DNA from 4 places in the Pseudoalteromonas sp. T1lg10 genome. Region 3 is predicted to be linked to each of the others. Evidence: predicted binding sites of a transcription regulator. Region 3 holds the regulator's gene; each other region holds the start of a gene.

Region 1 (3,311 bases), on a different contig from region 3:
CGCACCGACTCCATTCCTTTAAACACCAGACGATAATCCGCTTGTGCTAACAAGCCCGCATAACGTTTTTTGCTGCCAATATCTTTATGACGAGCTTTTGGCATAAAAAATGGCCTATACAAACTCTCATACTCTAACTCGAGATAACTGGTTAAGTTTAGGTTGTTTTTTAATCTATCACGCCATTTTTGGTTAATTTTTGCTACCAAGTCCGATGCAACGCGATGACTTTGCGCTTCATCCAGGTCCTTGGGCAGGGCCACAAAAGTTGAATCCGTGTCGCCGTAAATAACGGTAACACCCAAGTCTTCAAGCCACATTTTGGTGGTTTGCATAATTTCATGACCGCGCAAGGTGATGGAGCTTGATAACCTGGGATCATAAAAGCGACATCCCTTTGAACCGAGCACGCCGTAGAGACTATTCATAATAATCTTGATCGCCTGCTGCAAATGATGATCACCCTGGTTTTTAGCGCGTTGACGCGCCTCGGCTAAATTGGATACTAGTTGCGGCAGGTGGTGCTCGGTGCGGGAGAAATAAGCATGGTTAAACCCCGGCACACTGTCTTGCGGCTGCTGCAAACCCAGGATAAGCGCCATGGGGTCGATACAAAAGGTGCGAATAATGCTCGGATACAGACTTTTAAAATCGAGCACGGCAACATTATCGTAAAGTCCTGGTGTGGAGTCCATCACATAGCCCCCGGGACTGTCGAAGCTCAGGCCATGATCGCCCAAGTTGGGGGCGACATAGCCACTGCGATGCAAATGGGGAAGATACAGGTTGCTAAATGCCGCCACCGAGCCTCCAAGGCGCTCCAGAGGCAAACCGGTTAGCTGAGCACGGGCTACGGCAAATTCGCACAGTTCCAGCTTATTGAATATCGCCAGCACCAACTCACTGTCTTTGAGGTTGTATTCGGCTAACTTGAGTTTATCGTGATGGAAAAGATGCTGTATGGCGCCAAGTTTATCTCCCTGCTCTAGCAATTTACGCTCTGCGAGCACCTCGGCGGCGACATTATCCAGGCTGTAACTGCCAAAGTGATAAGTGGCATTTTTTAACATATCAATGCCATCGAGTACCACCCGCCCCGGTACTATTAGCTTATTAACCTGACCGCCGCGCCAGATCATAGCTTCACCATCGCGTCCCAGGGTGAGCTCAATGCCCAATTGCTGGGCACGAAAACACAAAAGCTGCATATCAAAGTCGGCCACATTCCAGCCGATAATTAAGTCCGGATCTAAATTTTTAATTTGCTTAATAAGCGCATATAGAAGCGCAGCTTCGTCTTCTACGTAATCAAGCCAAGGTTGCTCCGGGCCTGCACTTGGACTTGGGCCTATCATAATCACCTGGCGGCTGTGCTCACTCACCAGGGCCACACTATATAAAATGCCCTCGGGACTGCACTCCAAGTCCAGCGATAACATGGAGAGCTTGGGACGAAAGCCATCATTAGCTTTAAAGCGCGCGTTACGAATTAAACGGTTATCACCGCCGGACGCTTCGCCTTGCACCCAAACACCACCTCGAATAAAGCGCTCCATTAAAAATTGTTCTTGCGGGCGGATATCATCCTCATAGAGTTCGATACCCTGCTCACGCAGTAACTCTCGGCCCTGGTAATAATCTTGCAAGGAAGAAAAATAAAGCGCACAAACTGGCTCACCCGCAAATGTTTTAAGCGTCAAAGCACGTTGCTGATACCGACTCTGCAGAGATGCCAAAATGCGTTCTGCGCTCGCACTATTTTTTTGCGCGATAAAAAACACCGCCTTTTGCGCCGTCGATATGACCTTGACCGGACCACGCTCGGTAGCCAGCCAGGCAACATAATAAATACCATGGCGACGCTGTTGCGTTTGCATGGAAAGGATAAAACCGGCGGTGGCGGGGTTAGGCGTAGACAAGGCGGGTTCACTCAAACATCAGATATGGCACCAGTGTAACCAAGCAGCGCCATAATTACAGCAGCTAAAGATGCCAAGTAGCAGACTGGTCGTTGACTAATCCTTGAGTCTTTCTTCTAGTCCCCCTAGAATATCAGCACTGTAAATATATACATAAGTTAAATCATGCTCTCCGATCCGCTTAAAAAGACCATACGTACCGCTCATCAGCGGATCGCTGCCAGCCTTGAGGATTATAGACCCAGGCCGAGCCAAAACTACCTGGTGGCGGAAATAGCCAAAACCCTGGCTGGGGAGTATGACAAAAAACAACGGATCTGCGTTATCGAAGCAGGCACGGGTACGGGTAAATCCCTGGCCTATTGTTTGGGGGCCCTGCCCATCGCCCTCAAGGCAAATAAGAAGTTAGTTATTTCTACCGCAACTGTGGCGCTGCAAGAGCAACTACTATTTAAAGAGTTGCCATTTTTTGCCGAGCACAGTGGCCTGACCTTTAGTTATGACCTGGTAAAGGGACGAGGCCGCTATATTTGTGCCCACAAGCTGGAAAATGCCGTCAACGGCGATGAACAGCAAATGGCGCTAATGCCCACACTTAGCTCGCCGCTCAGTGAGATGGAGCAAAAATGCCTGAAGCAATTGCATCAAGCCTACAGCAATAAAAAGTGGCAGGGCGACAGAGACTCCTGGGCCGATGTAATACCGGATAGAGTCTGGGGGTTGATCAGCGGTGATAAGCATTCCTGCCAACGGCAGATGAAGGCACACCAAACCTGCCCCTTCCATCTGGCGCGCAATAAAATTGCGCAAATGGATGTACTGGTTGCCAACCATAGTTTATTGCTGGCAGACCTAGAGCTTGGCGGCGGGGTTATTTTACCCGAGCCGGAAAACTGTATTTATGTGATAGACGAGGCTCATCACCTCGCTCACATTACCCGAGACTTCTCCTCCGCCGCAGCGACCATCAAGGGTACCCAGGACTGGCTGGAGAAGCTGCTCAAGTTCAGCGGCAAAATGGCACAAGCCATTTTTAGCGCCAGTGCCGCCGGCAGCCAATTTAAGCTAAACGATGCCGTCGATGATATCGGTCGTGGCCATAAAGCCGTGTTGACCATGCTCGATAGCGCCGCCTATGAATACAATGAAGATCATACCTATCGCTTCGCCCATGGCCGCTTACCTGAGCAGCTTACACAGCAGGCACAGGACATAGCCGAGGCAGCAAAAACCGCGCTGCGCATCCTGAATAAAATGCATGAAGCGCTCAGCAGCGACGTTAACGACGGTGATGTGAAGGGCTTTATCGCCGAGCCCTTGTTGGCCGAAAGTGGCCAATACATCGCCCGTTTAGAAACCCTGTATAAACTTTGGTCCAGCTACAGTAAACAC
Region 2 (3,311 bases), on a different contig from region 3:
ATTAAGCGCCAGCATTTGTGTAAAGGTTTCATCATTGGCCACCTGTTTGCCCACGAAGAACTGGTTCATGGCGCTGGAGGCCACTTGGGGCAGGTGGGTCACACATATAACCTGAGTGGATTGGCCAAGGCGACGCAGCAACTTACCTACCGCTGCTGCGGTTGGCCCGGAGATACCTACATCCACTTCATCGAAAATAAGGGTTGGCGTGGTCACGCGCTGGGCGATGATCACCTGGATTGCCAAACTGATCCGCGAGAGCTCACCGCCGGAGGCAACCTTAGACAGCGCCTGCATGGGTTGGCCCGGGTTGGTGCTTACCAAAAATTCGATGCGGTCTAAACCAAGGCGGCTGGGTGTGCGCGCTGAGTCAAAATCGAGAGCAATGGCAAAGCGGCCATTTTCCATCGACAACTCATGCATACTGGCGCCGATCAGTTCGCTTAATTCTTGCGCCGCCTCTTTACGGCTGGCGGATAATAGCTCGCAGCACTGCTGATATTCATTAAGAGCTTCGGCTATCTCATCATCGAGCTGAGCCAGGCGTTGATCGTCAACACAGATTGCTTCCAGATCCGTTTTAATTTGCAGGTGATGTGCCACCAGAGCCTTAGGTTCAACCATATGCTTGCGCGCCAAGGTGATGGCGGTGCCCAGGCGTTCATCGAGCTGGGCTAAGCGCTCCGGATCCAACTCAGCGCTATCGCAATAACCGCGCAGCTCGCGGCTTGCTTCTTCTACCTGCACGCAGGCGTCGTTAAGCATGGCGGCAATGCCTTCTAAGCTTGGGTCTATGGCGGCCAGCTCGCTAATGGCAATGGCGCTGTGCTGTAGGGCACCGTTAATGGTTTGCTCATCACCTTCGTACAAGGCATAAAGTTGCTGCTGTGAGCCTTCAAGCAAGTGCTGGGCATGGCTAAGACGATTATGCTCCACCTCGATTTGCTCATATTCGCCGTCCTCCAGAGCAAATTCGTCGAGCTCGGCGACCTGATATTCAAGCAGTTGCTTTTGTGCTTGTTGTTGGGCGTGCTTGGCCTCTAACTCGCGCAGCTCCAGCTGTAACTTTTGGTATTGGCTAAAGCTTTTCGCTGTATTTTCAAGTAAGGATTTATGGCCGGCATAGCCATCGAGTAATTGCAGCTGATGGTCGTTTTTCAGCAACAACTGGTGCGCATGTTGACCATGGATGGATAATAAGTGCTGCCCCAATTCCTTTAACTGGGCGGCGGTAACACTGATGCCGTTGATATAGCTTTTGCTGCGGCCATTTTTCGCAACTACGCGTCGCAGCAGGCATTCTTGCTCATCTGCCTCCAGCATATGCTCTTGCAAAAACTGTTGAGCCTTGGGCAGGCGACTAATATCGAAACGGGCGCTAATGTCTGCCTGTTTGGCGCCGGGGCGCACGGCGGCAGCGTCGGCACGCTCACCTAAGCACAGAGAGAGGGCATCGATGGCAATCGATTTACCTGCACCGGTTTCCCCTGTGATTGCGGTCATACCGGCATGCCATTGGGTTTCAAGCTCGCTAACAATAGCAAAATTAGAAATAGTTAATCCCGAAAGCATACTGTTTATCCATCCAGTTATATACTAACTGTTAATCTATACAGTAGTCCGTTTTTTTGCAAATTAAATTTTAAACAATTTGCGCTTGCTCTGGCTCGGTGTATTTGTTGCCAGGCACTCTAGAAGGTGTCTTGTACTCCATACCTGACTTAGGGAGCGCCCTAAGCCATTTATCTTCTTGCCAGCGTCAATTAACTTGCCCCCGGTCGCTGATGTATTCCAAAGTAACTCTAATACAGGCGCGAGCCCCAATTTAGTTTTTGGCGCAGCACGTTATAGTAGGAGTAATCCGTGGGGTGAATTAAGCGCAGCGGCCTTTCTGCTTTTTTGATCACCACTTCATCGCCGGGCAGGGTGGCTAGCACCACATGGCTGTCGCAACTGACCTGCAGGCTGTCGGTATTATCCAAGCTCAGTTTAAGACGAATAACGCTCTCCCCATCGACCACCAAGGGTCGGCTCGATAGGGTATGAGGGAACATGGGCACAAGGGCCATGGCATTAAGACCCGGAGTAAGAATAGGGCCGCCGCCAGACAATGAATAGGCGGTGGAGCCGGTCGGCGTTGACACTATCAGGCCATCGGACTTTTGCGAAAACACAAAATCATCGTTAATAAAGCATTCGAATTCGATCATGTGTGCCACCTTGTCGGCGTGCAGCACAGCTTCATTCATCGCCGAGTTGGCACTTTTGAGCTCGGCATGACGAAATACTTCCACTTCCAGTAAGAAGCGTTTTTCTTCTATGTAATGGCCGCTGAGCACCTGCTCCAAGGCAGGCTCAAAGCCGTCCGGGTTAAGGTCGGTTAAAAACCCCAGGTTGCCGCGGTTTACGCCGATCACGCCAACATTAAAGCGGGCCAGTACGCGCGCGGCGCCAAGCATATTGCCGTCACCGCCCACCACTATGGCCAAGTCCGCTTGCTCACCCAGCTCGACCAAATCGACCAGATTGGCATCTTCGGGATTTGCCAATTGCCCGCCATAATGACGCTCCACCAAGACCCGGTAACCTAAAGCTTGCAAAAAGGCATAGAGGCGTTGTAATGTCAGCGCCGCGCCTTCATGATGTGCTTTACCAATTAAGCCAATAGTTTTAAAAGAAGCGCTCATATCTGTGCCATAAATGAAGTAACTCTTTATAGAGTAACGCAAAAGTGGTGGGGTTGAAACTGAGGCAAAGAGCCTAAATTATAACAATATGAAATTATCTCCACGTGATGAGCAGATATTCTCTGCGGTAATGAGTTTATACTGCGACGGTCAGGGTCTGCCGGTTGCCTCTTCTCGTATTGCCAAGCAAAAGGGGATGGCGGTGTGCAGCGCCACCGTACGCAACGCCATGGCACGCCTCGAAAAACTGGGCTTACTCTATTCGCCCCATACCTCGGCCGGACGTATTCCTACCCAGCAAGGCTTTGATTTTTGGTTCGATTCCTATTTTCATCTAGATCAGCTAGGTCAATATTGGCAGCCGCCACTGGAAAAACTGGTTGAATTTGCCCACCACCTGGCACGGCGCTACAAGGTTTGTTGCTGTGTTGGTCTGCCTCAGGTCACCACTCAGTGGGTGTTCCGAGTAGAAGTGCTGGATTTTGACCGCACCCATTGGCTGGTGCTGCTGTTGGACCGCCAAGGTCAGGGCCACAATATTCTTATTACCAAGCCCCTTGAGGCCAATGATGATATTCGCTATCAGTTTGCGACCTGGTTGAATTCGGTTTTTGCGCAGCAAAA
Region 3 (3,311 bases):
CGGCGCGGATCACCATGGCCATGGCGCCGCCGGTTAAAAACATCAGCAGCGAAAACAGCAGGTATAGCGTGCCTATGTCTTTATGGTTAGTGGTAAAGAGCCAGCGTTTAATGCCAGTCGCAGGCCCGTGATGTTCGTGTGTTGCAGCTGCTGTACTCATTGTTCTTCCCCATCAATAAAGGCCTGGATCGCACTTGGTTGCACCGTATCGCCGGTGTCATTACCAAAGGCATTACGCTGGTAAGTAACAACGGACGCGAGCTCTTTAATAGTGAGCTGGCTAACAAACGCCTGCATGGCGGTGCCAGGTTTACCGTGTACCACGATATCGATGTGGTCTTTGATTTCGCCGGTCGCGATTGGGCTGCCCTTGATTGCCGGGAATACTCCGGGAACGCCGAGACCAGTCGGTTGGTGACAGGCTACGCAGCGGGTCATATAGATCTTCTCACCAGTGCTCATGAGCTCGTCATGAGACAAGGTTTGGTCGAGTAAGGCAGCATCGGCATCGGCCTGGTCCAACATCGCTTGTTTTTGCGCCGCCAGCCAGATATCAAACTCCTCAGGGGATTTCGCTTCAACCACCACGGGCATAAAGCCGTGGTCCTGACCACACAGCTCAGCACATTGGCCGCGATAGATACCCGCTTCGTTAACCTTGGTCCAGGCCTCGTTGATAAAGCCTGGGTTGGCGTCTTTTTTCACCGCAAAGTCCGGCACCCACCAGGAGTGAATAACATCGTCCGAGGTCATCAGAAAACGCACTTTTTTACCGGTTGGGATCACCAGCGGCTTATCCACTTCCAGCAGGTAGTTTTCGCCTTTATTCTCGGCATTTTGAATTTGCTCCTGAGGGGTGGCCAGCAGCGAATAAAAGCCCAGATCATGGCCCATGTATTCGTAATGCCACTTCCACTGCGAGCCGGTCACCTTAATGGTGATGTCCGCCTTGCTGGTGTCTTCCATGGCGATCAAGGTCTTGGTCGCCGGCACCGCCATGCCGATAAGGATAAGAAAGGGAATAGCGGTCCAAAGAATTTCGACCTTAGTGCTTTCATGGAAGGTGGCGGCGGTAACGCCCTTGGATTTACGGTGCCTGAGCAAGGCCCAAAACATGACCGAGAATACGATCACCCCAATCACACAGCAGATGATAAATATCGTCATATGCAATTGGTAAACATTCTCGCTGATATCCGTCACCCCGGGGCGCAAGTTGTACTTGCTGTTGGCCAAGGCCAGATGGGGAGCAAACAAACACAGCAACATGAGGGAGCAAAGCTGCTTCATGTACCATCTCCTTAACTACGCGCAACGCAAAAAGGGAAGAGGCAATTACTGCTAGCCAATCTTCGTTATTATTATGCTTGGACTGGCCGATTCAATTTTCTGCAAACAAAGTGCGCAAAAAGCAACCAGCAAAGCCTGTAATATAACCAATTAGTCAAGATTTTAACGAATAGCAAGAAATGAAGCGTTTTTGTTTTTCTTTTTTAAATAAATATTTGGGGGATATTCAAACTGTTAGCGCGTAAGGAAAGAAAGGAGAAAAGCGCCGTAAAACCCCCAATAAACGGCGTATCGGGGGCAAAAATACCGAATAAAACCTACATCCAGTCGGCGTTTCGAATTACACCAACCGCTAAGCCCTCAATATCAAAGGATTCATGTTCTAAATCGACTTCGATGGGAGCAAATTCTTCGTTTTCCGCATGCAGGAAAACCTTGCGACCGGCCTTTTCCAGGCGCTTCACGGTTACGTCGTCACCCACTCGGGCTACCACCACCTGACCGTTTTCGGCCACTTGCGCACGGTGTACCGCCAGCAGATCGCCATCAAGAATGCCGATATCCTTCATACTCATGCCGTTAACCCGTAGCAGATAATCCGCCGCCGGTTTAAACAACATGGGGTCGATTTGGCAGTGGCTCTCGATATGCTCCTGCGCCAAAATGGGCTCACCGGCGGCAACCCGACCGATTAACGGCAGGCCTAATTGCTCCGGCTCTTCTTCCTCAACCAGCTGAATACCGCGGCTGGCACCGGGTTTCATTCTGATCACCCCTTTTTTGGCCAGCGCCTTAAGGTGCTCCTCGGCGGCATTGGCACTGCGAAAACCTAATGTTTGTGCAATTTCGGCGCGCGTCGGCGGCATGCCGGTATCTTTAATAAAGACTTTGATCAGCTCTAAAATTTGCGATTGGCGATTAGTTAAAGGGCGCATACAACTGGTTTTCCATACAGTACATTTAACTGTGAGTATATACAGTTGTCAGAAAATCGCAAATATATTCAATGATTTTGCTGCTGCCACAGTCAGGAGTTATTTCTAAGCTGTATCAGCGACTGCGCAAATACTTAAAAAAGCGCCTACAGTTATAGGTAGCCGATTTCGCATCGAAGCATTTTAAATGAAAGAAGGAACCCAATATGCTCTGTATCAGCCTAGATAATGAACATGATATTGGCGTATTTACCCCCCATGGCGAGTTGTCTGCCGCCGACTTTATAGCCGCCGTACGTATTATAGATCCCTATATAGAGCGTCATGGTGGACTCAAGGGGCTGATGATAGCCACCCGTCACTTTCCCGGCTGGGATTCGTTTGCAGCCTTGTCGGCGCACCTGCGCTTTGCCCGCGACCACCACAAGAGAATCAGCAGGATAGCCGTAGTTACCGACTCTCCCCTGGCCATGCTCGGCGAGCATTTAACGGCGCATTTTATCAGTGCCGAAATCAGAGCCTTTCAATATGACCAGATGGAGCAAGCACGTAACTGGGTGAGTGAGGCCGATTAAAAACTGCTGTTGGGCGTTTCTAAAAATGCTATTTCCTCTGGTGTCGACCGACGCCCGAGTATAGCGTTGCGATGCGGGTAGCGACCAAAGCGGTCGATGATCGCCTTATGGGTCAGCTCATAGGAATAACTCTCCAAAGGCCGAAACAGGTGCTCGGCAAGCATATGAATGACGGCACTTTCGCTGTGCATATAAGGCATGTATAAAAAGCCACGCTCCTGCTCATTGAGCAGCAGGTCGTAGCCCTTTTCTACCGCATGCTGAGCCAGGCATAAGGCCTGAGCATCCTGGGCAAAGGCGCTGGCGGTATCGCGATAGATATTACGGGAGAATTGATCGAGCACGATAATTTCACTCAGGGCACCGTGGGCACTGCTACGCCAATGATAGAGCTCCCCCCGACTGGCGGCGCGGTGAGTCTTGGCAAACAGCTCGGTAACCCTGGCATCGAAGGTCGCACTCTTTTTAAACCAGTCCTCGCTGTTGCACTGGTTAAACCAAAAATCATACA
Region 4 (3,311 bases), on a different contig from region 3:
GGCCACAGGTGAAGTTGAAATTCTTGGCACCGCGCTTGAAATCATCAACCGTGCCGAAGCGCTACCGCTGGACTTTAACCAGCAAAACTCGGAAGAGCGTCGTCTTAAATACCGTTATCTTGACCTGCGTCGTCTTGAGATGAGCGATCGCATTAAACTGCGTGCCAAGGCTTCAAGCTTTGTACGTCGTTTCTTAGACAGCAACGACTTCCTTGATATCGAAACTCCGGTATTGACCAAGGCGACACCAGAGGGTGCTCGTGACTACTTGGTACCTAGCCGCGTACACCACGGCAGCTTCTATGCCTTGCCACAGTCGCCGCAGTTATTTAAACAGTTGCTGATGATGTCTGGTTTCGACCGTTATTATCAAATCGTGAAATGTTTCCGTGATGAAGACTTACGTGCAGACCGTCAGCCTGAATTCACCCAGATCGATATCGAAACCTCGTTTATGACGTCAGATCAGGTTCGTGCCATCACCGAAAAACTAATTCGTGATATGTGGCAAGAGCTACTGAACGTTGACCTTGGCGAATTCCCTGTGATGGGTCACGAAGAAGCCATGCGTCGCTTCGGTTCGGATAAGCCGGACTTACGTAACCCGATGGAACTTATCGACGTTGCCGACTTAGTGAAAGACGTTGAGTTTAAAGTATTCTCAGGCCCGGCCAACGATGAAAAAGGCCGTGTAGCTGTACTTACCGTACCAGGCGGTGCTGAGTTATCACGCAAACAAATCGATGATTACACTAAGTTTATCGGCATCTATGGTGCAAAAGGTCTGGCCTGGATGAAGGTTAACGACCGCGACGCCGGTGTTGAAGGCGTGCAATCACCTATCGCTAAATTCCTAAGTGAAGAAGTGATCACTGCCTTGCTTGAGCGTACCAATGCGCAATCTGGCGACATCATTCTATTTGGTGCCGACAGCCGCAACGTGGTTAACGAAGCCATGGGTGCACTACGCTTGAAAATCGGTTTAGACCTTGAGCTAACAGATTTAAGCAAGTGGGCACCGCTTTGGGTTGTTGACTTCCCAATGTTTGAAGAAGACGACGAAGGTAACCTGCACGCGGTACACCACCCGTTCACGGCACCAAAAGGCGTAAGCCCAGAAGAGCTGGAAGCCAACCCGGCGGGCACCTTATCCGATGCCTATGACATGGTCTTAAACGGCTACGAAGTCGGTGGTGGCTCTGTACGTATTCACAACAGCGCCATGCAAGAAACAGCTTTCCGCATCTTGGGTATTGAAGAGCAGGAGCAACAAGAGAAGTTCGGCTTCTTACTGGATGCCTTGAAGTACGGTACGCCTCCACATGCGGGTCTGGCCTTTGGTCTTGACCGTCTGGTAATGCTGCTATGTGGCACGGACAACATTCGTGACGTAATCGCCTTCCCGAAAACTACTCAGGCTTCATGCTTGATGACGGATGCGCCAAGCGGTGCCAACCCGGATGCGCTTAAAGAGCTGGGTATCGCCATTGCACCTAAAGCAAGTGCGACAGCGGAGCAGGGTGAGTAATCCGCTCGCTCAGACACAGAGTTCAATCTTAAAAGCGGCTTAGGCCGCTTTTTTCTTGTGCCTCGCCTTTACACTGGTCATCCATACAGTTACCATTGTTTGGTGCAATAACAAGAATAAGGTTTCTGGGTGAGTATTATTTTGGGGATTGACCCTGGCTCGCGATTCACCGGTTACGGCGTGGTGCGCCAGCAAGGACAGCGCTTTGTCTATCTGGGCAGCGGCTGTATTAAGCTTGGTGAGAACGCGTTTCCAACGCGTTTAAAAATGATCTACCAAGGTGTCACCCAGTTGATCGAACAGTTTAACCCCGACGCCTTTGCCATTGAGCAGGTCTTTATGGCCCACAATCCGGACTCGGCACTCAAGCTGGGTCAGGCTCGTGGTGCCGCTATCGTTGCCGCCACCATGGCAGAGCTGGGTGTACACGAGTATTCCGCGCGCCAGGTAAAACAGGCCGTGGTGGGTAAGGGCTCGGCAGAAAAAGCACAAGTTCAACATATGGTTAAGCATATTTTAAAGCTGCCGGCGACGCCCCAGGCGGATGCCGCCGATGCCTTGGCCATTGCCATGTGTCATGGTCACTCACAACAAAACCTGATTAAATTAGCCGGCCAAGCGCGCAAAACCGTGCGTGGTCGTTTGAGGTGAATATGATAGGAAGAATTCGCGGACAATTAGTCGAAAAACAGCCTCCAGAAGTGCTGGTGGATGTGGCCGGTGTCGGCTATGAAATCAGCTTGCCCATGAGCTGTTTCTACGCCTTGCCGGAGTGCGGCGAAGACGTCACCCTGTTTACTCATTTTGTGGTGCGTGAAGATGCCCAGCTTCTATTCGGTTTTAACACCAAAAGCGAGCGCGCTCTGTTTCGAGAGCTGCTAAAAGCCAATGGTGTGGGTCCTAAACTTGGCCTCGGCATTCTCTCTGGCATGTCGGCGGAGCAGTTTATCCGCTGTGTCCATCATGGCGATGCCAGCACCTTAGTGAAGCTTCCCGGGGTGGGCAAGAAAACCGCCGAGCGTCTGGTGCTGGAAATGAAAGACAGACTCAAAGACTGGGGGCCGGATTTATTCACGCCATATACGGATGCGGCGCCCCTTAGCGGTGCAGATGGTGATACCTTAGTAGCCGCCAATGCCACAGACGATGCTATTGCTGCCCTGGAAGCCTTGGGTTATAAGAATAGTCAGGCAACAAAAGCGGTGAAAGCCGTTGCCCAGGAGGCCATGACCTCGGAGCAAATGATCAAGCAAGCGCTTAGGGCGATGCTGTAACAGAGATAAGTGAATGATAGAAGCGGATAGACTAATTGAGCCCCAGCAGCAGGGCAATGAAGACGTGGTCGATAGGGCCATACGACCTAAGCTGCTGGCGGACTATCATGGTCAGCCTCATGTAAAACAGCAAATGGATATCTTTATCGAGGCGGCACGCTCTCGCAGTGAGGCCTTGGATCACCTGCTTATCTTCGGTCCGCCGGGCTTGGGTAAAACCACCTTGGCGAACATAGTCGCCAACGAGCTGGAGGTGAGTATTAAAACCACTTCAGGCCCGGTATTAGAAAAGGCCGGCGACTTGGCGGCCTTGCTAACCAATTTAGAAGCCCATGATGTGCTCTTTATCGATGAAATCCATCGCATGAGCCCGCATGTGGAAGAAATTCTCTACCCGGCCATGGAAGACTATCAACTCGATATCATGATAGGCGAGGGTCCGGCAGCGCGCTCAATCAAGTTAGATTTACCGCCCTTTACCCTTATCGGTGCAACGACTCGGGCCGGCT

What was found. Region 3 encodes LexA, which represses DNA repair genes until DNA is damaged. Its sites were predicted from a motif close to TACTGTATNNNNATACAGTA; they were not measured.
Region 1: dinG (ATP-dependent DNA helicase DinG) is a predicted target of LexA. The motif match lies at 2,057-2,076, and genes of this name have one in related genera.
Region 2: recN (DNA repair protein RecN) is a predicted target of LexA. The motif match lies at 1,599-1,618, and genes of this name have one in related genera.
Region 4: ruvC (crossover junction endodeoxyribonuclease RuvC) is a predicted target of LexA. The motif match lies at 1,600-1,619, and genes of this name have one in related genera.

Annotation. Positions count from the first base shown of each region.
Region 1 is NZ_PQBV01000037.1:159,126-162,436, forward strand. It holds gene C2M17_RS09450 (DNA polymerase II) at 1-1,919, opposite strand, end outside; gene dinG (ATP-dependent DNA helicase DinG) at 2,085-3,311, shown strand, end outside.
Region 2 is NZ_PQBV01000037.1:215,986-219,296, reverse strand. It holds gene recN (DNA repair protein RecN) at 1-1,572, opposite strand, end outside; gene nadK (NAD(+) kinase) at 1,803-2,687, opposite strand; gene C2M17_RS09720 (HrcA family transcriptional regulator) at 2,776-3,311, shown strand, end outside.
Region 3 is NZ_PQBV01000018.1:5,204-8,514, reverse strand. It holds gene ctaD (cytochrome c oxidase subunit I) at 1-160, opposite strand, end outside; gene coxB (cytochrome c oxidase subunit II) at 157-1,290, opposite strand; gene lexA (transcriptional repressor LexA) at 1,608-2,225, opposite strand; gene C2M17_RS06170 (STAS/SEC14 domain-containing protein) at 2,432-2,800, shown strand; gene C2M17_RS06165 (DUF924 family protein) at 2,797-3,311, opposite strand, start outside.
Region 4 is NZ_PQBV01000037.1:91,416-94,726, reverse strand. It holds gene aspS (aspartate--tRNA ligase) at 1-1,528, shown strand, start outside; gene ruvC (crossover junction endodeoxyribonuclease RuvC) at 1,658-2,179, shown strand; gene ruvA (Holliday junction branch migration protein RuvA) at 2,182-2,802, shown strand; gene ruvB (Holliday junction branch migration DNA helicase RuvB) at 2,816-3,311, shown strand, end outside.